Linked DNA regions of Paraneptunicella aestuarii. The protein of the gene in region 1 interacts with the protein of each later gene in a pairwise test. Links are inferred from orthologs where the notes say so. Each region holds a gene or a part of one and is shown on either strand. Other genes may lie near its edges. The genes, in order: gyrB and gyrA.

The links.
Region 2: the proteins of gyrB (region 1) and gyrA interact in binary tests that used the Escherichia coli proteins (3 or more experiments, as listed by UniProt). The link is inferred for Paraneptunicella aestuarii from one-to-one orthologs.

The regions. Positions count from the first base shown.
Region 1 is NZ_CP074570.1:1,326-12,194, forward strand. Bases 1,539-4,654 are described here. They hold gyrB (DNA topoisomerase (ATP-hydrolyzing) subunit B), read left to right. Parts: upstream 1,539-1,938; coding sequence 1,939-4,371; downstream 4,372-4,654. Other genes in these bases: recF (DNA replication/repair protein RecF), read left to right, coding at 1,539-1,939; KIH87_RS00025 (hypothetical protein), read right to left, coding at 4,469-4,654. In the rest of the region: dnaN (DNA polymerase III subunit beta), read left to right, coding at 1-838; more of recF, read left to right, coding at 848-1,538; more of KIH87_RS00025, read right to left, coding at 4,655-5,017; KIH87_RS00030 (hypothetical protein), read right to left, coding at 5,272-5,763; glyS (glycine--tRNA ligase subunit beta), read right to left, coding at 5,791-7,869; glyQ (glycine--tRNA ligase subunit alpha), read right to left, coding at 7,869-8,777; KIH87_RS00045 (DNA-3-methyladenine glycosylase I), read left to right, coding at 8,905-9,498; KIH87_RS00050 (c-type cytochrome), read right to left, coding at 9,993-10,616. UniProt on the Escherichia coli protein: DNA gyrase negatively supercoils closed circular double-stranded DNA in an ATP-dependent manner to maintain chromosomes in an underwound state.
Region 2 is NZ_CP074570.1:2,086,123-2,097,087, forward strand. The notes cover bases 7,754-10,965. They hold gyrA (DNA topoisomerase (ATP-hydrolyzing) subunit A), read left to right. Parts: upstream 7,754-8,056; coding sequence 8,057-10,765; downstream 10,766-10,965. In the rest of the region: KIH87_RS08645 (hypothetical protein), read left to right, coding at 1-774; KIH87_RS08650 (TonB-dependent receptor), read right to left, coding at 853-3,927; KIH87_RS08655 (RNA polymerase sigma factor), read left to right, coding at 4,273-4,896; KIH87_RS08660 (FecR family protein), read left to right, coding at 4,893-5,987; KIH87_RS08665 (sugar porter family MFS transporter), read left to right, coding at 6,026-7,465. UniProt on the Escherichia coli protein: A type II topoisomerase that negatively supercoils closed circular double-stranded (ds) DNA in an ATP-dependent manner to maintain chromosomes in an underwound state.

The DNA.
Region 1 (10,869 bases):
TGAATTTTCTGTTGATGGTTCTAAGGCCGTTATCAAATCTGGTAGAAGTAAATACACCCTTTCTACATTGTCTGCTGACGATTATCCAAATCTTGAAGATTGGGAAGGCGAAGTTGAATTTGAACTTGCGCAGAAAGATCTAAAACGATTGATAGATAGCACTCACTTCGCTATGGCGCAGCAGGATGTAAGATACTACCTCAATGGTATGTCTTTAGAGACTGATCAAAATATCATTCGAGCTGTTGCTACCGATGGCCACAGACTTGCGCTTTCCAAGATTGAAAATTCAGAAGCATTAGCTAATAAGCAAGTTATTATCCCAAGAAAAGGGGTAATGGAAATTCTTCGCTTGATTGGTGATGAAGATCAATTGCTTAAAGTTAAGTTAGGAAGTAACCATCTTCGAATTCACTCTTCAGAATTTATTTTCACCAGTAAATTGGTAGATGGTCGTTTTCCTGATTACAGAAGGGTATTGCCGAAAGATGGTGACAAGATCATTTCTGTAAACAGAAGTGATATGAAAGATGCATTAAGCCGTGCCGCTATTTTGTCTAACGAAAAATTCCGTGGTATTCGATTGAATGTCAGTAACAATGAGTTAATGATTACTGCGAATAACCCTGAACAAGAAGAGGCGGTTGAGGTAGTCGATGTCGATTACAATGGCGATAGCCTGGAGATAGGTTTTAATGTTGCCTATATGATCGATGTTATGAATGCGCTTCATTCAGATTCTGTCAAAATTTCACTTGCTGATTCTAACAGTAGTGCCCTTATAGAAGATCCTGAGAATGATGAATCTCTATATGTGGTTATGCCAATGAGATTATAAGATCCGTCTGTGATTTTTACCGTTCAATTCGAGAACGTTCGAAATATACCTATAGCGAATGTTGTACCTTCTCCCATTTTGAATGTGCTTTACGGCCAAAATGGGAGTGGGAAATCTTCTTTTCTTGAAGCACTTTACTTACTCTCTTCAGGTCGTTCATTCCGAACAACAGAACTAAAAAACCTGATTAGTTTTGAAAAAGAATCCCTTCTTGTAAGAAGTGAGTTGATGGTTAGTCAAGATTCTAAAGAGAAAATCGGACTTAGTTTTTCTCGTAGTGGGCAGAAGCTGGTTAAAAAAAATGGTGAGAAAATAAAAAACTCGTCTGAACTGGCTAGAAGCTTACCTCTACGATTTTTATCTCCGACTGTAAGTGAGTTAGTTGAAGGTTCGCCTAGGAATAGGAGACAGTTTTTAGATTGGATTATGTTTCACGTGGAACCATCCTATCTAAATGAGTTTAAGACATTTAAAACAGTATTAGCAAACCGTAATGCTGTATTAAAAGATAAGCGTAAAGATCAAGAGGCTTTCTGGACAGAGAAGCTCGTAGAGCTAAGTTATAGCTTGACAGGTAAATGTCGGAATATTGTATCTGATATTACACCCTATATTGATGCCTCACTTTCATTGTTTTTAAGTGGCTGTGATATATCAATTGATTACTACCAAGGGTGGGGAAAAGAGAAGGATCTAGCTGAACTACTGACTCAAAATTTAGAGAATGAGTTCAAATTCGGGACAACCCGATACGGATTTCAAAGGTCAGATTTGCGTTTGAAGATAAATGGTAAACCTTTAAATCAGGTAATGTCTAGAGGTCAGTTAAAGCTTTGTGCTTTTGCACTACATTTGGCTCAAGTAAGGTTTATTAATGAGCGTAATGGAGTAAAATGTACGGTCTTAATTGATGACGTTATATCTGAATTAGACGATATAAACGTATGTAAAGTGATTGGCGGATTCATTGATTCTGGTTCGCAATGTTTTATCACCAGTGCCAATGACAAGTTACCTAAATTGCTGGCAGATCACTTTAGCGAAAATTATAAATTGTTCCACGTGGAACATGGAACAATAACAGAAGAGGAATATCCTTAATGTCAGAAGAAACCAACAACAATTATGATTCTTCCAGCATCAAAGTGCTAAAAGGTTTGGATGCAGTTAGAAAAAGACCCGGGATGTACATTGGTGATACAGATGATGGAACAGGTCTTCATCACATGGTTTTTGAGGTCGTAGATAATTCAATTGATGAAGCTCTTGCAGGCCACTGTTCTGAGATATATGTGAAGATCCATATTGATGGCTCGGTTTCTGTTCAAGATGATGGACGTGGTATTCCAACAGAAATTCACCCTGAAGAAGGTGTATCCGCAGCGGAAGTTATCATGACAGTACTTCATGCTGGCGGTAAATTTGATGATAACTCCTATAAAGTGTCAGGTGGTCTTCACGGAGTAGGTGTTTCTGTTGTAAATGCGCTTTCCAAACGATTGGTTTTACGTATCAAGCGTAGTGGAAAAGTTTGGGAACAAGAGTACATTCATGGTGAACCTAGTGCGCCTTTAGCGGCTGTAGGTGACTCTGATGGTAAAACGGGTACTACTATTCATTTTTGGCCAAGTGGTGACACTTTTACTGATCTTGAATTTCACTATGATTTATTAGCAAAACGCTTACGTGAGCTTTCTTTCTTAAATTCAGGCGTGTCTATCAACCTGGTTGATGAACGCGATGGAAAGAAAGAAAACTTCAAATATGAAGGGGGGATTCAGGCTTTTGTTGAGTACCTAAACCGTAATAAGACTCCTATTCATCAGAAAGTCTTCCATTTTTGCAATGAAAGAGATGACGGTATTAGTGTTGAAGTGGCACTGCAATGGAATGATTCCTTCCAGGAAAACATCTACTGTTTTACCAACAACATTCCACAAAGAGATGGCGGTACTCACTTGGCTGGCTTCCGTGGCGGCTTGACCAGAACGCTAAACAACTACATGGAAGCGGAAGGTTTAAATAAGAAAGCTAAAACCAATACCAGTGGTGATGATGCTAGAGAAGGTTTGACTGCTGTTATTTCAGTAAAAGTTCCAGATCCTAAGTTCTCATCACAAACTAAAGATAAGTTAGTTTCTTCAGAAGTTAAGCCAGCGGTAGAATCTGTTTTGGGTGAGAAGCTAAGCGAGTTCTTACTTGAAAACCCGAGTGACGCTAAGATTGTTGCCAACAAGATTATCGATGCTGCCCGAGCGCGTGAAGCGGCTCGTAAAGCGAGAGAAATGACTCGTCGAAAAGGCGCGTTAGATCTGGCTGGTCTTCCTGGTAAGCTAGCGGATTGTCAGGAAAAAGATCCTGCATTATCTGAACTTTACATCGTGGAAGGAGACTCTGCGGGTGGTTCTGCAAAGCAAGGGCGTAACCGCAAGAATCAAGCTATCTTGCCATTAAAAGGTAAGATCCTGAACGTAGAAAAAGCGCGTTTTGATAAGATGCTTTCTTCACAAGAAGTCGCAACCTTAATCACCGCATTAGGTTGCGGAATTGGTCGTGATGAATATGATCCTGAAAAGCTTCGTTATCACTACGTTATTATCATGACCGATGCCGACGTGGACGGTTCCCACATTCGTACATTGTTACTGACGTTCTTCTATCGTCAAATGCCTGAAATTATCGAACGTGGTCATGTATATATTGCTCAACCACCACTGTATAAAATTAAAAAAGGCAAACAGGAAAGCTATTTGAAAGATGATGCTGCCCTGAACCAGTACCTTACCGCTATCGCTTTAGATAATGCTGCTATTTTTCCGACAGAAGGTGGGGCTGCTATTAGTGGTGTCGGTTTGGAAACTATGGTTAAGAAGTTCCAGTCTGTTAGATCGGTTATTGATCGCTTAAACCGCTTTATGCCAGAACAGATTCTTAATCAGTTGGTTTATAGTGAAACCTTTGATATAGAAGATTTGAAAAATGCTGCCACATTGGAAAGTAAAGCTAAGTTGTTAGCCGATACTTTAAATACCAATGATACTGACAGCGTGACATACAACTATGAAGTTGTTGCCGATGAAGAGCATACGGGAAGCCATTTGATCCGCTTTATTGTGCGTCAACATGGTGTTGATACCAATTATGAATTGGATCATGGATTCATCAGCAGTAATGAATATGGAATGCTTAAAGATCTTAATAACACTATTAATGGTCTTATTGAGGAAACCGGTTATGTACAGCGTGGTGAGAAGACCAAGCCTGTAGAAAGCTTTGAAGAAGCCCTTAACTGGCTAATGGATGAAGCTAAGCGTGGTCAATACATTCAACGCTATAAAGGATTAGGTGAGATGAACCCTGATCAGCTTTGGGAAACGACGATGGATCCTGAAAGTCGTCGCATGCTTAAAGTATCTATCGAGGATGCAATTGGAGCCGATCAGTTATTCACTACATTGATGGGTGACCAGGTTGAACCTCGTCGAGCATTCATCGAAGAGAACGCACTTAAGGTTATGAACTTGGATGTTTAGACCAGACTAAGTTATAGCTGCCATATTAGAAAAGCCAGATATCAATCTGGCTTTTTCTTTTATATTAATGATAGCAGTGCTTTCTAATTCAATAATCTTAAAGCCAATGGCTTTTGAAATTGTCTTTTCGTTTAAAATAACCATACCTGATTCTGCCACCAACAGAATCAATATGCTCATTCTCGATAACTTGTTTTAATATACTTGGTAGGGCATCAGTCAATGAATGCTCTTTGGATATTTGCTGTATCAATTCCTTTGCTATTTGTGAACCAGAGCCCATTAACTCAACATCACCATCGTTGATAAGTATTTCATAATATTCATAGTCATTAGCATTGCTTGAAACAGGGGATAATTTAAACGCTTTGGTCGATTGAGTTTCGTAGCAGAAACCAGCAATAAATAGAGCGGATTGACCTTTTGCACCCACAAGAGAATGGCATAGTGATTTCGACACTTTTACGTACTGCTCGAAAATCCGATGAGTAATTTGATCGAATGTGAAGCTGGGCATCAAGAGCCCTCTTACTCTATCGTAAAGCGCTTCTCTTAGTGCAAATGCATTGACGGTACTACCGCTAAAACACATACCAATGTCACCGTGAAATAAATCTTCATCTGAGCCCGTATGTGGGTTCATCATATCTATCTCAATTCTTACTGGCACTATTTTTATAGCTTCGTCAAAAGGTGCATTATTAGGAAATGAGATCCGTGAATCTGAAACAAAATGAAGCTGTCCTTTTTCTTTCCAAGCAATACATAGCGTCATAGCGGGTGATTCTCAGTAAAAAATTGGTTATATTTCTATATAAAACAATATCTTATGTGCTTTATCTACATAAAAAAGCCGTCTTTCGACGGCTAATATAATACTTAACAGATAAGTAGGCTTTCTTAGCTAGCTGGAGTCTTCTCAATATACACCAGAGGAGGTCTGTTACCTTGAGGCTTAAAGTAAAACAAATACTCCCCTGTAGAATCAGGTGTGAATTTGAAATTATTCACCGGTGTGTCACAGTTGGCCTTAGACGTTACACCTAAAGACAAGGTTTCATCGTTTTCTTTTTCCAGGTATCCACAGCTTAAACCGGGTGACCAATCTTTATCGGCGATTTTAAAATCGTAAGGCTGACCATCTGCAACAAGATTTGCTTTTGCCACATATAGATTCGTGCTGACCTTTTTAAAGCGGAAGCTTTCTTCGGCTTCCCACCAGGTAAACACGCCTCGAAGGTACAGCGTATGCCAATCTCGATTTGCGTCTTCGGACTCCTGAATCGACAAGCCTGTACTACCGCAACCTGCTAGTGTAGCCAGCAATAATATACTGGCTGTAGCACTTAGAGTTGATAGGATTCGCTTGATTCGATTTTGACTACCAAACATTACTAACAGTTCTCCTGCATGTTTCTGTTAATTCAAAACAGAAACATCGGCGATGTTCAAAAATAACGCTCTAAGTTGGGATAGAAGCGTTAATCTGTTCTGCTTGATATCAGCATTGTCTGCGTTAACCATTACACCGTCGAAAAAGGCATCAAGCACTTCTTTTAACGATGATAAGGTTTCTAATGCCTTACCATACTGGAAGTTGGATGCAAGACTCTCTACTTCTGTTTTAACGCCTTCTATTGCGCTATACAAAGCTTTCTCTTGGTCTGCTTCAAACAACTCCGTATTGACACTTGGACTCGGTGTGAAGGACGTTTCTTCCGTCGATTTTCTCAGAATGTTAGCAACACGCTTATTCGCTTCAATTAGCGAGTCTGCTGCAGGATGTTTCACAAAGTCTTGTACTGCACCAATACGGGCATCAAAATCAATGGCTTTTGATGGCTCACGTAACAACACTGATTGCACGACTCTGCTGTCTACGCCTGAATCTTGATACATAGATTTAAGGCGGCTAAACATAAACTCAAGGATTTGCTTTTGATCGATATCTTTATCGAATTTAGGCTGTACCAACTTAGCTGCAATGCTAACCAGCCATGCCAAATCAAGATCCAGGTTCTTTTCAATACAAATACGCAGAATACCAATCGTTGCGCGTCGAAGTGCAAACGGGTCTTTGTCGCCTTTAGGTACTTGGCCTGTTGCGAAAATACCCACTAAGGTATCCAACTTCTCTGCAATTGCCACACTGGCACTTTCGTTTGAAGAAGGTAGCCTGTCACCGGAAAATGCGGGCAGATACTGTTCACCAATTGCTGTAGCCACCGTTTCGTTCTCACCACTTGCGGCAGCGTAGTAACGACCCATAGTGCCTTGCATGGAGGTGAATTCCAGCACCATGTTCGATACCAAATCATTCTTACATAGTAAGCCTGCGCGCTGGGCATCGTCGGCATTAGCATTGATTTGTGTTGCAATGTCTTTGGAGAGACTTGCAATACGCTCTACGCGTTCTTTCAATGTGCCTAACTGCTTTTGGAAGACGATATTCTCAAGGTTATTAACTCTTGAGGCAAAATCGACTTTCAAATCGGTTGTATAGAAAAATTTAGCATCTGCCAGGCGAGGGCGGATGACTCGCTCATTACCGGCAACCACTTTCTCTGGAGATGAACTCTGAATGTTGGATACAAACAGGAATTTAGGAAGCAACTTTCCATCTTTATCTAGAAGAGGAAAGTATTTCTGATCACCTTTCATTGTGTATATGAGCGCTTCTTTTGGCACTTCAAGGAAGTGCTCTTCGAAGGTAGCCGTCATAATCACAGGGAATTCAACCAATGAGGTCACTTCTTCCAGCAAGTCTTCTTCCATATCAACAACCGCATTTAATTCTGCGGCTTTGGCTTCCAAGCCTTGTTTGATGAAGGATTTTCTTGTTTCGTAATCGGCTACAACAAATCGCTCATTCAGAACAGATTCGTAATTGCTGGCGCTATCAATTTCAACGAACTCTGGCGCATGAAAACGGTGGCCTTGGACTTTATTGGACGCTGTAAGGCCTTTTATGGAAAGAGGCAGTACATTATTGCCAAACAACACTAAAACGCTGTGTACAGGGCGTACAAATTCTTCTGTATTGTTTCCCCAACGCATAGGTTTGGGAATTGGTAACGCTTTTAGTGCTTGATTAATGATGTCTTCCAGCAATTCGCTTAATGCTTTTCCTTGCTCGACCTTTTTCAACAATAACCATTCACCTTTGTCGGTGCTTAAGCGTTCAGCTTCATCAATAGTAATGCCGTTACCACTTGCCCAACCTAATGCGGCTTTGGTTGGGTTGCCATCAGCATCAAATGCGGAACTTACGGCCGGGCCGCGTTTCTCGACTACTTGATCTTCTTGCTGCTCATCTAATTGAGAAACAAACACAGCCAAGCGCTTTGGAGTGGCGTACCATTTTGAGCTATCAAAGCTTAGCGTTGCTTGTTCCAAGCGACTAATAATGTTGCTATGAAACGCTTCTGCTAATTTGCGAAGTGATTTTGGAGGAAGTTCTTCAGTACCAATTTCAATGATCAAATCATTCTTTTGCATTACTGCGCCTCCTTGTTCAGCATTGGGAAACCAAGTTTTTCTCTTTCTTCGTAGTAAATGGTCGCACAATCACGAGCCAAGGCTCTAACACGCAAAATGAATCGTTGCCTTTCTGTAACGGAAATGGCGTGACGGGCATCAAGCAGGTTGAAACTGTGAGAAGCCTTCATTACTTGCTCATAGGCAGGTAATGGTAAGCGCTGTTCAATCAATTGCTGACAAGCCTTTTCAGCTTCATCAAAGGCTCTGAACAAGAAATCTACATTGGCAAACTCAAAGTTGTATTTTGATTGCTCCACTTCGTTTTGATGGAACACATCACCGTAGGTAACCGTACCCATTGGGCCTTTTGTCCAAACCAAATCGAAAATGCTATCAACACCCTGGATATACATAGCAAGACGCTCTAATCCATAAGTGATCTCGCCAGTGACGGGCTTACATTCTAAACCACCAACTTGCTGGAAATAGGTAAATTGTGTTACTTCCATACCGTTTAACCATACTTCCCATCCTAAGCCCCAAGCTCCCAGGGTAGGGGATTCCCAGTTATCTTCAACAAAGCGGATGTCGTGCTCAAGTGGATCGAAGCCAAGTTCTTTTAATGAACCCAGATAAAGCTCCTGAATATTATCAGGGGAAGGCTTCAGCATTACCTGAAATTGGTAATAGTGTTGCAAACGGTTAGGGTTCTCGCCATAACGACCGTCAGTTGGTCTGCGGCATGGCTGAACATAAGCACTACTAATAGGCTCCGGGCCGATTGAACGGAGAAAAGTCATAGGGTGGAATGTCCCGGCGCCAACTTCCATATCTAGAGGTTGAATAATGACGCAGCCTGCTTTAGCCCAATAATTTTGAAGGCTTAAAATTAGACCCTGAAATGTTTTGATGTCGTATGTTTGCATATCCAAAATGTGTTATTTGTACCGAAAGGTGGATAACATTAATAAATTATCTGAAAAAATGGCGGCAAGTATACCTTTACTGGGGCTTGGAATGTAGGATTTTTCGCCTTATTACCGGAGATTCTTTGTGTCTGATAGTAATTCTTTAATTCGATGTGGCTGGGTATCTAATGATCCTTTGTATCAAGATTATCATGACCATGTTTGGGGCGTTCCTGTAATGGATAGCCAAGAGTTGTTTGCCAAGCTGTGTTTGGATGGACAGCAAGCTGGATTAAGCTGGATAACGATTCTAAAGAAACAGAAAAATTACGAGGAAGCGTTTCTTAATTTTGATCCGGAAAAAGTGTCTGTGTTCGATGAGCAAGATGTTGAGCGTTTATTGTTAAATCCTGGAATTATACGCAACAGGCTTAAGGTTAATTCAATAATCAGAAATGCGCGTGCCTATTTGAAGATGCAAGAGCAGGGTATTGATTTTGTCGATTTTATTTGGTCGTTTGTAGATCACAAAACGAAGCAGAATGAATTTAAACAATTAAGCCATGTTCCTGCCACGTCTGAGCAATCTGATGCAATGTCAAAAGCGCTTAAGAAAGCGGGATTTAATTTTGTTGGTAGCACTATTTGTTATGCGTTTATGCAAGCCGTTGGGTTGGTAAATGATCATACGACAGATTGCCACTGCTATGAGAAGGTGAGAGCTCTGGGTCGGAAGTAGGGGATTGGAAGTCGGATCGAAAATAGGGAAGAATGAAGTTAAAAGGATATATATAAATGGGAGCATTTCTTGATTGGAAATTATCAGGAAAGTTTTTCTGTTCCCAAAAAACAAAAAAGGCGATAGAAATCTATCACCTATTGCTTAAGAGCGTGCGCCTTGGCACCTTTCCCAAGGTAGACTCCGTTCCGGAAAGAATCATCCTTAAAGCCACTTATTATTTTTTTTCTCAGCCCGTCGTTATTATAGGTTTTCCTAACTCTTTATAAGCCTTCCCTGTTTCCCATGGATAGTGAAATAAATTCCAAGTTGTTTTTATTGTTTCCGGCATTTCTGCCTGAAACGGCATCGAGCAATTATTGTTATTTTTGCGCTCGCTGCGTTCCTAGTGACGCGAATCATACACGATGATTTTCTTTTTACAACTTTTTTACAATCTGGATACAAAAAAGTTATAAACCATCGTGTATATGTTCTATTTAGCTATAAAAATCTTAATGAAGACCTGCAACATACTGAGACAAAACTGCGATATCTTCATCAGTTAAACGCTTCGCGATATCGCGCATCATGCCATTAAGGTCATTTGAGCGAGCTCCTGAGCGGAATGCTTCTAACTGCGATTTGGTATAGTCAGCATGTTGACCACTGATATCAGGGAAGCCTGATAGTGAGGTGCCGTTACCGCGAGGACCGTGGCAAGCGATACATGCTGTAATTCCACGTTCCATGTCGCCACCTTGGTACAACTTACTACCAGCTGCAACAACATCTTCAGGAGTCGCACCTGCTTTTGGCTTTTGAGATTCAAAATAAGCTGAAATGTCAGCAATGTCTTCATCACTCAAGCCGGCAGCCATACCGTTCATCACGGCATTATTACGACCTTCTTTGCCACCGGTTTTCGCTGCTAATCTGAATTCTTTGATTTGTTTTTCAAGATACTTTGTATGTTGACCTGCCAATTTAGGGTTCATGGCGACAACACTGTTACCATCTGCACCATGACAAGCCGCACATTGGGCAGACTTGGTCTTGCCTTTTTCTACGTCACCTTGGGCAAAGGCTGATGGAGCCATACTGGCAGATACAATGAGAAGCATTAGCAATTTTTTCATTTTAGGTCTCGTTATTGGTTATTTTGTCCAAGGGAGATAAAATTCCGGCTATTTTACACAATTCGTCACGCGTTAGAATATATATCCTTATAAATATGCGGTTTATTTTTGAGTCAATTTAGCAAGAATGTTTAATAATTGTTCGACTTAAGCATTTTGTGCTTCAAATTCGTATAAGAACATTTAGTCTAGGCTGTAGCTGACAATTAATCTCTGCATTTTTCAGGTCGGCAATAGCTACACTTAATCATGA
Region 2 (10,965 bases), 2.1 Mb from region 1 along the record:
GATGATGGAATACCTGCATGGTGGGAGACCAAGTACGGACTATCGGATGATAATTCTGCTGACGCCGTTTTGGACGATGATTTTGATGGATTGACTAATCTTGAGGAATATACAAATAAGACAAGCCCCGCTAATGCAGATACTGATAGTGATGGATTGAATGATTTTATTGAAATCAATACGCATGGTACTTCACCGATTAAGTCAGACAGTGATGGAGATTGGCTTTCGGATAGTGAAGAGATCATACTAGCGTCTAATCCACTAAATGCTGATACAGATAATGATGGATTTACTGATGGTGATGAGGTCTATAAATATAATACCGACCCGATAGATAATAATTCTGTGCCACAAGCGTTAACCAGTTTTAGCGAGGATTTTGAAGCGGCAGATTTAGCTCCTTTCTGGGAAATGGGCGAGAATAATCAAGCGGATTGGTTTCTGGCTGATGACGATTCCAGTGAAGGGGCTCAAAGTCTTCGCTCTGATGCCATATTATCAGGTAGTAGTGGCAGTTTAGTTAAGTTCACAGCACTTTTCAGTCAAGGGATAATGTCATTTGATTTGAAAACACCTCAGTATTGTTGCAGTAATGTTCAGTTATATGTTGATGGTAGTTACATAAAGCAAATAAGAAACTCTGGTGTCTGGACAAATTATGAGGTTCAGTTGGATGAAGGTGAACATACTTTAGAATGGAGATTTTATAAGAATAGTTCTAGAGGTACAGAGAGTTCTTATCTGGATAATGTTCAGTTTACCGGTAACTAATTAACTTCGGTTTATGTGTAGAAATGCCAGCCTGTTTAGGCTGGCATTTTTTTATCTAAGCCTACCTTGGTTTTCATGTTAAAACACACCTCTTATACCTAAGCTATAGGCCGTTCCTGTGTCTTGTATTAGCAATAATTGATTACTGTATCTTCCATGTTTATGCACGACTTCGTTGGTCAGGTTAATGCCTTCAAGAACCAGGGTTAGATGATCATTAATGTCGTAGCTCATACTCATATCCCATTGTTGATAAGGGGCGACAAACGTCGGCTCGGCGCTACGTTTTTGCGTGAGTGATTGCAGGAAGGCATCTCGGCTATTCCATGCGAGTCGCCATTGCCAGGGTGCTTTTTCGTAGTAAAGGATGACATTTTTCGAATCGCTTAAGCCGGTGAGTGCGAACTTGCGACTGACATCTTCTCTGTTCAGTTCTGCATTACTGTCTATGAGTGTCATATTGGCTAAAACTCCAAAACCACTATCGCCGAATTGATGCATCAGGCTGAATTCAAAACCATCGGCAACGGCGGTTTCTGCATTCTGAGGATAGGTATGGTCAAACTCGGCTAAGCTATCTTGTTCGTCTGGTTCATTGGGATTAATACCTGTACTTGGGTCGGTGACGCCGGGGAAGGTGATTGTATCCACATTACTCAAAATAAAATGCTTAACCCGTTTGCGGAAATAATTAGCAGAGATATAGCTGGGATATTGATAGTAGTATTCGATTCCCATGTCGATATTGAAGGATTCAAAGGGCCTCAATGCCGGGTTGCCAGAGCTGGCGCGCAGGTCTCCGCCTTGGCGTGTTGTGTCTAACACCAATGCCGGTGAAAGCTGAGAAATCGTGGGCCGAGTCAGGGTTTTACTGATTGCACCACGGAATACCCAGTTGTTGTCATATTCCAGCTTTAGATTCAGGGCTGGAAGCCAGTGGTGGTAGCGATTTTTGCTTAATGTCTCTACAGCGGGAGCGGTGATTTGTCCTAATTCGGTTTGATCCAGAATAACCAGCTCTAAAAGAGGCGATTCCGTACCCGACACTGACACATCGGTCTGCTCAAACCTGACACCGGTTTGCATACTGAAATCCCAGAGTTGCCAATCCTGTTGCCAGTGAGCATTGATATATCCTGCGCTAATATCCTCTTGCACTGAGAATGAGTGACTGCGCAACTGGGCGTTCAGGTTTTGCTCTGTATTGGTTTGCAGGAAAGCTAACAATTGCTGCTGATCATGTCGTAACCATTGATGAGGAATGTTTTCATGCCCGCTAATGCCCGACAGAAACCCTTCGCCAGCGTCAAATAGCCATTGATAATCATCGGGAATATCAGGCGTTGAGTCATAACCACAAAATGTACAGTGAGCCGCATTGGCTTCGTTGTCCCAACGTTGATTCCGCTTCTTGCGTTTACTGAGCTGAAAGCCAATGTCGATTTGCGCTAACCAATCGCCGTTAATATCGAAAAGGTTATCTATGCGCCATTGGTTAATTTGATCTCGAATATCCCAGCCTCGAAGCAGGAATACGTGAGCTTTGCCATTTGCCGGATCCAGATAATGACTCACACCTGCAGCAATGCCTTCGGCGTTGATAATGTTGGCTGAAGCACTTTCAAAACCGTTAATAGCTGGCAGGATATTGCCTGAGGAATGATCAAAGTGAGAACGGTTTAAATAGCCTATCAGAGATAAGGAATCGCCAGCACCTTGCTTATCTTCGAGCGTTGAAACTGAATGGGACCAATCCAGATTTATTTGCCAGCGATCAGAAATATGCCATTTGATGTTACTTCCCAAGGCGTTAAGTGAGCTTGGGCGATCGAAGGTTTTGGCGTGAAAATCGGTGGCGTGGCCTATGTTCTGCTCAAATTCGACCACGGTGCCATTGCTGTCGGTAAGCACATTTTCCAGATTACTGGATGTGAACCAGTGCCCCATTGAGGTGACATCTGTATTCACGTCAAAGCTGGAATGCAGGTAATCCAGGGTGATATCAAACGATTCATTGGGTTGGTATTGCAGTACCAAGGTTCCGCCTTGGCGCTTGCGATTGTCAAAGCGAACGCGTTGGTCGTAATTTCGGGGCACGAAAATATGATTGCTTTGGCGTTGTAACTGGTCATCGGGAATATTGGTGTCGGGCAGCCAGCCATCTATTTGCGCTTCGTCGATGCGTGTTGAGCGTTCTTGTTGGGCATAGGAAACCAGGACACCAAAGCGATTGTCATCGAAAGTATTGCTGAAAAGGGCGGTAAGCTCGGGCGAGGTTTCCTGACGGTTATCGTCATAATGAGCTTTTACTGAGCCCGCCCAGCGAAACCCATGTTGACTAAGCGGTTTGGCGGTATTGATATTGATGGTTGAACCTATACCGCCTGAAGCCATGCTCGCCGATTGGGTTTTGAACACCTGTACACTATTCACCAGCTCCGATGCCAGAATGTCGAAGCTGAATTCTCGGCCTTGGTTGTCGGTGGCGATTTGTCTGCCATTGAGTTGCACACGATTAAATTCTGGGCCAAAGCCTCGTACCGTGACGAACTGGCCTTCGCCTTCTGCTCTGTCTATCGATACGCCGGAAACCCGTTGTAGTGATTCTGCCAGGTTTTGATCGGGAAACTTGCCAATGTCTTCTGCCATGATGGCGTCAACCACCAAATTGGAATCCTGTTTAACTGCAACGGCTCGATGAACACTGGAACGAATACCTTTGATGACAATGGTTTCGTAGTCTTCTTTGTCTGACTTTGGCATGACTTCATCGGGTGTGAAGAAATCAAGAAGTCGTTGCAGTAAGTTGGTGCTTGTCGATTGGCCTGCATCTTCAGCGCTATCCTGGTTTTGCACCTGTATCTGGATTTGCCCTGTTTCTGAAATCTTTGCTTGCAAACGGGTGTGCGCCAATAAGCGCTGAATACCTTCCTCTATGGAATATTTTCCATGTAATGAGTTGGTGCTGATGTCTTGCACTTTTTCTACCGGAAAGACAATGCTCAGGTTTGCTTGCTCTGCGAATTGTAACAGTGCGCTGTCGGCGCGTTGAGGTTCTATGGCAAAGGCTTTTTCTGCCTCTGAAATGGATGCACTCCATGCCGATGATGAGCAGGCAATTGCCAGTCCCAACGCAATTCGCGAAGGATTCATGCTGTTTTCAGCCCAGACATTATCAGTGAAATGAATTTCACCGGGATTGCTACAACGGGTAAGTACACTGCCTGATTTCTACTTGATGGATTGAGGTTCGTTTATGCGTTTACTTGCATTATGAAATCGTGACTTGTGTACACGAGAACAATAAGCGTGGAAGTAATTTTTTAATCTTGAGAGCTTATATGCAACAAAAATGTTATTTTTTTGTAAATCAGGCCGGAGATTTATGTCTGAATGCTGGTTTAGTACGCAATTAAGTAAAAATATTGCTGTTTGTATAGAGGATAATCGCCGCATCTTCGTCTTATGGGTGATTGCAATTAAGAAACTGAAAGGTTCATGTCTATAGACAATAAAATACATCGTACTTTCATGGCTGCCAGAACCGGGCTTTCGAGAATGATATCGCGTATTGTGCCGCTCAAAGAAGTGGAAGATATTGTTCAGGAAACCTATGTGCGCTTATGCCAGTTGGAAGTGCCGGAACAGGTGGCTGAGCCTCGTTCATTTCTGTATAAAACCGCGAAAAATCTGGCGTTGGATCATCTAAAACGTGCGGAAACCCGGTTATCTGATAGTTATGATCCTGAAGAAAATGAATGGGGTGGTGTGGGTGAGCTGGAGTCGGAGGTTGATACGACTTTTGCAACCATAGCCAGTAATGAAGAGTTTAGTCATTTTTGTGACGCTGTGCGGGAATTGCCAGTGCAATGTCGCAGAGCATTTGTATTGAAAAAAGTGTATGGCTATTCGCAAAAAGAAATAGCACAAGCAATGGATATAAGTGAAAGCACGGTGGAAAAACATATCGCGACAGGAATTAAACGCTGCACTCAACATATGTTTGATATACGTCTGGGTAAAGTGAGTTCAAAACAAGATCTATTTGAAACGGAAAATAATGGCGTTGATAACGTTGTTGACTTGCCCGTAGCACGTCAATCAGGAGAAAAAAGCCAATGAATAATGTGGTGAAGATAAAGCCTGATCAGGATGTGATGGAGCAGGCGAGTGGGTGGATTGCTCGTATGGACAGAGGCTTATCAAAGCATGAAATTGAGCAATTGGCTCGATGGATGAAGCAGGATAAAGCCCATGAAGAGATGCTTCTGGAAATGGCTAAAATTTGGGATAAGATGGATGTTTTGCATCGGCTGGCAATATTATTTCCAGAAAAAGCGTCTACGGCGAAGCCTGCAATTTTCGGTATGTCTTTGAATGTGGCTGCAATGGCGGCTTCGGTGTTTTTCGTCGGAATATTACTGGCTTTTGGTTGGAATAATAGCGAATGGAATCAATGGAAAGGGCTATTTCAATCGTCGGCTCAACAGGTGGTATTTTCCAGCCAGAAGGTCAGTACATTGGTCGGTGAACAATTCCGCAAGACACTAGACGATGGTAGTGAGCTGACGTTGAATACGGATAGTCTGGTCTCGATTACCTATACCGATAAACAGCGTTTACTGGTTTTGGAGCATGGTGAGCTACATATTCAGGTGGCTCATGATGAAGCTAGACCTTTGAATGTATTGGCTAACGGTAAGTTGATTCAAGCTGTGGGCACGGCTTTTAATGTGCAGATACAAAATAAGAAGGTTGAGTTGATCGTAACCGAAGGCAAAGTATTAGTGGATGAACAGCCTAAGCCAGCCAGTGAATTGTTGCATCAGACTTCGGTGCGTTTGCCGGCATCGTCATTAGCTGTGTCTCGCAGTCAGAAAGTGGTATTTTCACAGGAATTGAACCGTGCTCAGACTAAACCGCAAGTGGTTGCTGAGCAGGATATTCAGGCCAATTTGTCGTGGCAGCAAGGGCAACTTATCTTTCGTGGTGAACCTTTACAGCAAGTGTTGGATGAGGTTTCCCGGTATACAGCCACCCGTTTTAAATTGTCGGATCCTGATATCGCCAACATTAAAGTCGCAGGATTGTTTAAAACCAATGATGTAGACGGATTGCTGTTGGCGTTAAAAGAGAATTTTTCTATCGAGTCAGAGTTTGTGAAGTCAGAGAACGGGACTAACAACACCGTGTTGTTACATGCCGTTAAATAACAATAAAAAACAAGATAAAAATAAAAACAGGAGAAACTATGGAAGCGACGAATACGGCTTCTAATGGGGGAGCGAGAGCAGAAGGTTTGGAAAGCGATTCTGTTTCGTTGAGGTATGTCATCTTTATTTCCGCTGTTGCTGCTATCGGAGGCTTTTTGTTTGGCTTCGATTCTGGTGTTATCAACGGCACGGTGGGGGCATTGGAAGTGGCGTTTAATGCTTCTGATATTGGCACAGGTTTTAATGTGGCCTCGGTTTTATTGGGATGTGCCATTGGTGCATTAATAGCTGGGCCTGTGGCTGATAAATCCGGCCGTAAGCCAGCCATGTTGGTGACGGCGGTGATCTTTGCTATCAGCGCTTTGGGTTCAGGTATTGCAGATTCTTCTCTGGAATTTATTTTTTATCGCTTGTTTGGTGGTATTGGTGTGGGGGCGGCTTCTGTTTTAGCGCCTGCATATATTGCCGAGGTGTCTCCGGCTCGTTTACGTGGACGTTTAGCAACGTTGCAGCAGTTAGCCATTGTGATTGGGTTGTTTACTGCCTTTCTGAGTAATTTCACTATTGCTTCCATTTCTGGTGGCGCGCAAGAGCAAGCCTGGATGGGCTTTGCTTCATGGCGTTGGATGTTCTGGATGGAACTGATCCCTGCCTTGTTGTTCTTGCTGGGTGTGATGATGATCCCTGAATCACCACGGTATCTGGTGGCTCATGGCAAGGTTGAATTGGCGAAAACTGTGTTCCACCGTATCGCTCCGGGTAGTGAAGCCGAGCAAATAGAAGATGTGAAGCAATCGCTAAAAGGGGATCACAAACCCCGATTACGTGATTTGTTTATTGAGAAAACCAGCAAGTTGCATCCTATTGTCTGGGTTGGCGTAGCCTTATCGGTATTCCAGCAGTTTGTTGGTATTAATGTGGTGTTTTACTACGGTTCTGAATTGTGGCAAGCCGCAGGTTTTGATGAATCACAGTCGTTATTGATCAACGTGATTGGCGGTACGACTAACGTGGTTTCTACTTTCATCGCGATTGCCTTGATCGACAAAATTGGTCGTAAGCCTTTGCTGTTAATTGGCAGTGTCGGGATGTCGGTGATGTTAGCGACATTAACGTTCTTATTCAGTACCGCAGGTTTGAACGAGCAGGGGAATTTAGCCTTAACCAGTGGTAATGGCACTTTGGCGTTGGTGGCGGCGAATTTGTATATCGTGTTTTTTGGCATGAGCTGGGGCCCTGTGGTTTGGGTCTTGTTGGGTGAAATGTTCAATAACCGGATTCGTGGTGCAGCGTTGGCTGTGGCGGCGAGTGCGCAGTGGCTGGCTAACTTTTTAGTGAGTATGACATTCCCTGTGCTACTTGCCGGGATTGGTTTGGGAGGTGCCTATGGTTTGTACGCCGCTTCTGCGCTGATTAGCGTGTTCTTTGTGGTTAAGTATGTGCATGAAACCAAAGGGCGTCGTCTCGAAGAAATGTAGCTAAGTCCATTTTTTAGTTCATCATCGGCGTTTTGTTATTGAGTGTTGAAAACGTCGCATGGTGAGCTTGCCTCTTCTCTTATTTGTACTTTTGTCTGTTTGCTTCTTTTTTCCTTATTTTAGCTCTCTAATTGTTCATAATGTGTTGATATTTCCAACGCTTAAAAGTCGGGTTGGGGAAACGTGGCAATTGTGGCAATGCGATGATAGAATCGGTCGACTAAACGCAACCTGATTATTGGTTGTTTAGACCCTAAAAATCAAAAACACGATAATAATTAGGGCAATGTGTAATGCTTTGACCTGATAAAAAAGGGTTCAATGAATTAACGATTACTTGCAGGGGAAATAGTTCTGGATTGGGCTGGCACACTCAGTTTCGTTGCTACCAAATTTCATGCCCGCCAGAAGGATGAATCAAGACCAATACCATTTCGGTGGATGGTGTTTATTTGTCAAAATACTAACTGCCTCTCAGTTTATGTATCCCGGTTCGTTGCCCCTTTTTGTTATTCTGGATTATTGAAAAAGTACTAACGCTTTATTCCTTTGGGAATGAGGCAGATAGACATAATAATTACAAGGCAGTGTATGACTGATAACGCCAAAGAAATTCTTCCAATTAATATTGAAGAAGAGCTTAAAAACTCTTACCTCGACTACGCAATGAGCGTTATCGTGGGAAGAGCGCTTCCTGATGTACGAGACGGTTTAAAACCGGTACACCGAAGAGTTCTGTTCGCGATGAACGAACTGAAAAATGACTTCAACAAACCCTATAAAAAATCCGCCAGGATTGTTGGGGATGTTATCGGTAAATATCACCCGCATGGTGACTCTGCTGTATACGACACAATCGTTCGTATGGCTCAGCCCTTTTCCTTGCGTTACATGCTGGTGGATGGTCAGGGGAACTTTGGTTCTGTTGATGGCGACTCTGCCGCTGCGATGCGTTATACGGAAGTCCGTATGGCGAAAATCGCACACGAATTACTAGCGGATCTGGATAAAGAGACGGTTAACTTTGTACCTAACTATGATGGTACAGAGCAAATTCCAGAAGTATTGCCCACTCGAGTCCCTAACTTATTAGTTAATGGTTCTTCCGGTATCGCCGTTGGTATGGCAACGAACATTCCTCCGCATAACCTGGGTGAAGTGGTCAGTGGTTGTATCGAAATGATCAACAACCCTGATGTTACCATTGAAGAATTGATGAATTTCATTCCGGGCCCTGACTTCCCAACTGCCGCGATGATCAGTGGTCGTAAGGGTATTGATGATGCTTATCGTACGGGTCGTGGCAAAATCTATTTGCGTGCCCGTGCTGATATCGAAACAGAAGATAATGGTAAAGAAACTATTATCGTGACTGAAATTCCTTATCAGGTTAACAAAGCTCGATTGATCGAGAAAATTGCTGAGCTGGTTAAAGAGAAGAAAGTTGAAGGCATTTCTGCTTTGCGTGACGAGTCTGATAAAGACGGAATGCGCATTGTTATCGAAGTTAAACGTTCTGAATCAGCAGAAGTTTTACTGAATAAACTGTATGCCAATACGCAACTACAAACCGTTTTCGGTATCAACATTGTTGCGTTGGATAATGGTCAGCCTAAAACACTGAACCTTAAGCAATTGCTTGAAGCCTTTATTCGTCACCGTCGCGAAGTGGTTACACGTCGTACCGTGTTTGAATTGCGTAAGGCGAGAGACCGTGCCCATATCCTTGAAGGTTTGGCGGTTGCGCTGGCCAATATCGACCCAATTATTGATCTTATTAAAGCTTCTCAAAGCCCGTCTGACGCCAAGCAAAGCCTTGTTGCAACAGCATGGGAATTAGGCAATGTTGCTGAAATGCTGCAACGTGCTGGCGTTGATGCTGCTCGTCCTGATTGGCTAGAACCTGAATTTGGTATTCGTGACGGCAAGTACTTCTTAACTGAGCCGCAAGCACAGGCCATTTTGGATCTTCGCTTACATAAGTTGACTGGCCTTGAGCACGACAAGATCCTGGCTGAATACAAAGAGCTTCTGGATTTGATTGCTGAGTTGTTACACATTTTGGGTAGCCCTGAGCGTTTGATGGAAGTGATTCGTGGTGAATTGGAAGCGATCCGTGATGAGTATCAGGATGTTCGTCGCACCGAAATCACCGCGGCTTCTCATGATATTGATATTGAAGATTTGATTGAGCGTGAAGACGTGGTTGTGACCTTGTCACATGAGGGGTACGTGAAGTATCAGAAATTGTCTGATTACGAAGCGCAGCGTCGTGGTGGTAAAGGTAAATCTGCAACCAAGATGAAGGATGATGACTTTATCGAACGCTTATTGGTTGCCAATACACATGATCATATTTTGTGTTTCTCGACTCGAGGCAAATTGTATTGGCTGAAAGTTTATCAATTGCCTTTAGCTAGCCGTGGTGCTCGAGGTCGTCCAATTGTGAATATTTTGCCATTGGAAGAAAACGAGCGTATTACCGCCATCTTGCCAATACAGGAATTTGAAGAAGGCAAATATGTACTGATGGCGACGGCGAATGGTACGGTTAAGAAGACTTCGTTGATTCAATATTCCAGACCTCGTTCTAACGGTATTATTGCTGTGAATCTGGTTGAAGGTGATGAATTGATCGGTGTTGCGTTGACCGACGGTGAAGACGATATCATGTTGTTCTCTGATGCGGGTAAAGTGGTTCGCTTTAACGAGAAGCAACGTGATTCTGAAACTGGCGAAGTGAAACGCGATCCTGAAACGGGCGAAGAGATGATGTCGTTGCGTCCAATGGGACGTAATGCAACAGGTGTTCGTGGTATCAAGATGCAGGATGGTCAGCGTGTTGTGTCTTTGATTGTGCCTAAGGAAGAAGGTGACATCTTGACCATTACCGCAAATGGTTTTGGTAAACGTACCCCGTTAAATGAATACCCAGCCAAGAGCCGTGCTACACAGGGTGTTGTGTCCATCAAAGTGACAGAGCGTAATGGTAACGTTGTCGGTGCGGTTCAGGTGGATGAAAGTAACGAAATTATGTTGATTTCTGATCAGGGAACACTGGTTCGTACTCGTGTCAACGAGGTGTCTGTGATTGGTCGTAACACTCAAGGTGTGCGTATCATCAGAACGGCAGAAGACGAACATGTTGTTGGTCTACAGAAGATCGAAGAAGTTGAATCTGATCAACTGATTGAAGATGATGAATCTGGTGAAGCCGTGGCTGAAGTTGCAGCTTCTGTTGAGCAAAGGGGTACAGATTCAGATGAAGGATCCGCTGAAAGCGATTCTTCAGAAGAATAAGTGTTATGCCGTCTGATTAAAGGCAGGCAGTAATTCTTAGAGCTTGTTGTTAAATTGTCCCCCTGTATTGGGGGATAATTGTTTGTGGAAGCTGATTCTGTTGTTGGATAGCTTCAAAATTAATGTCATTAAACCTCAACATACAAATGAAAGTATCTCAATGTGTTATGGGTAAACTTCTTATTTGCTGCTGAGTTTCA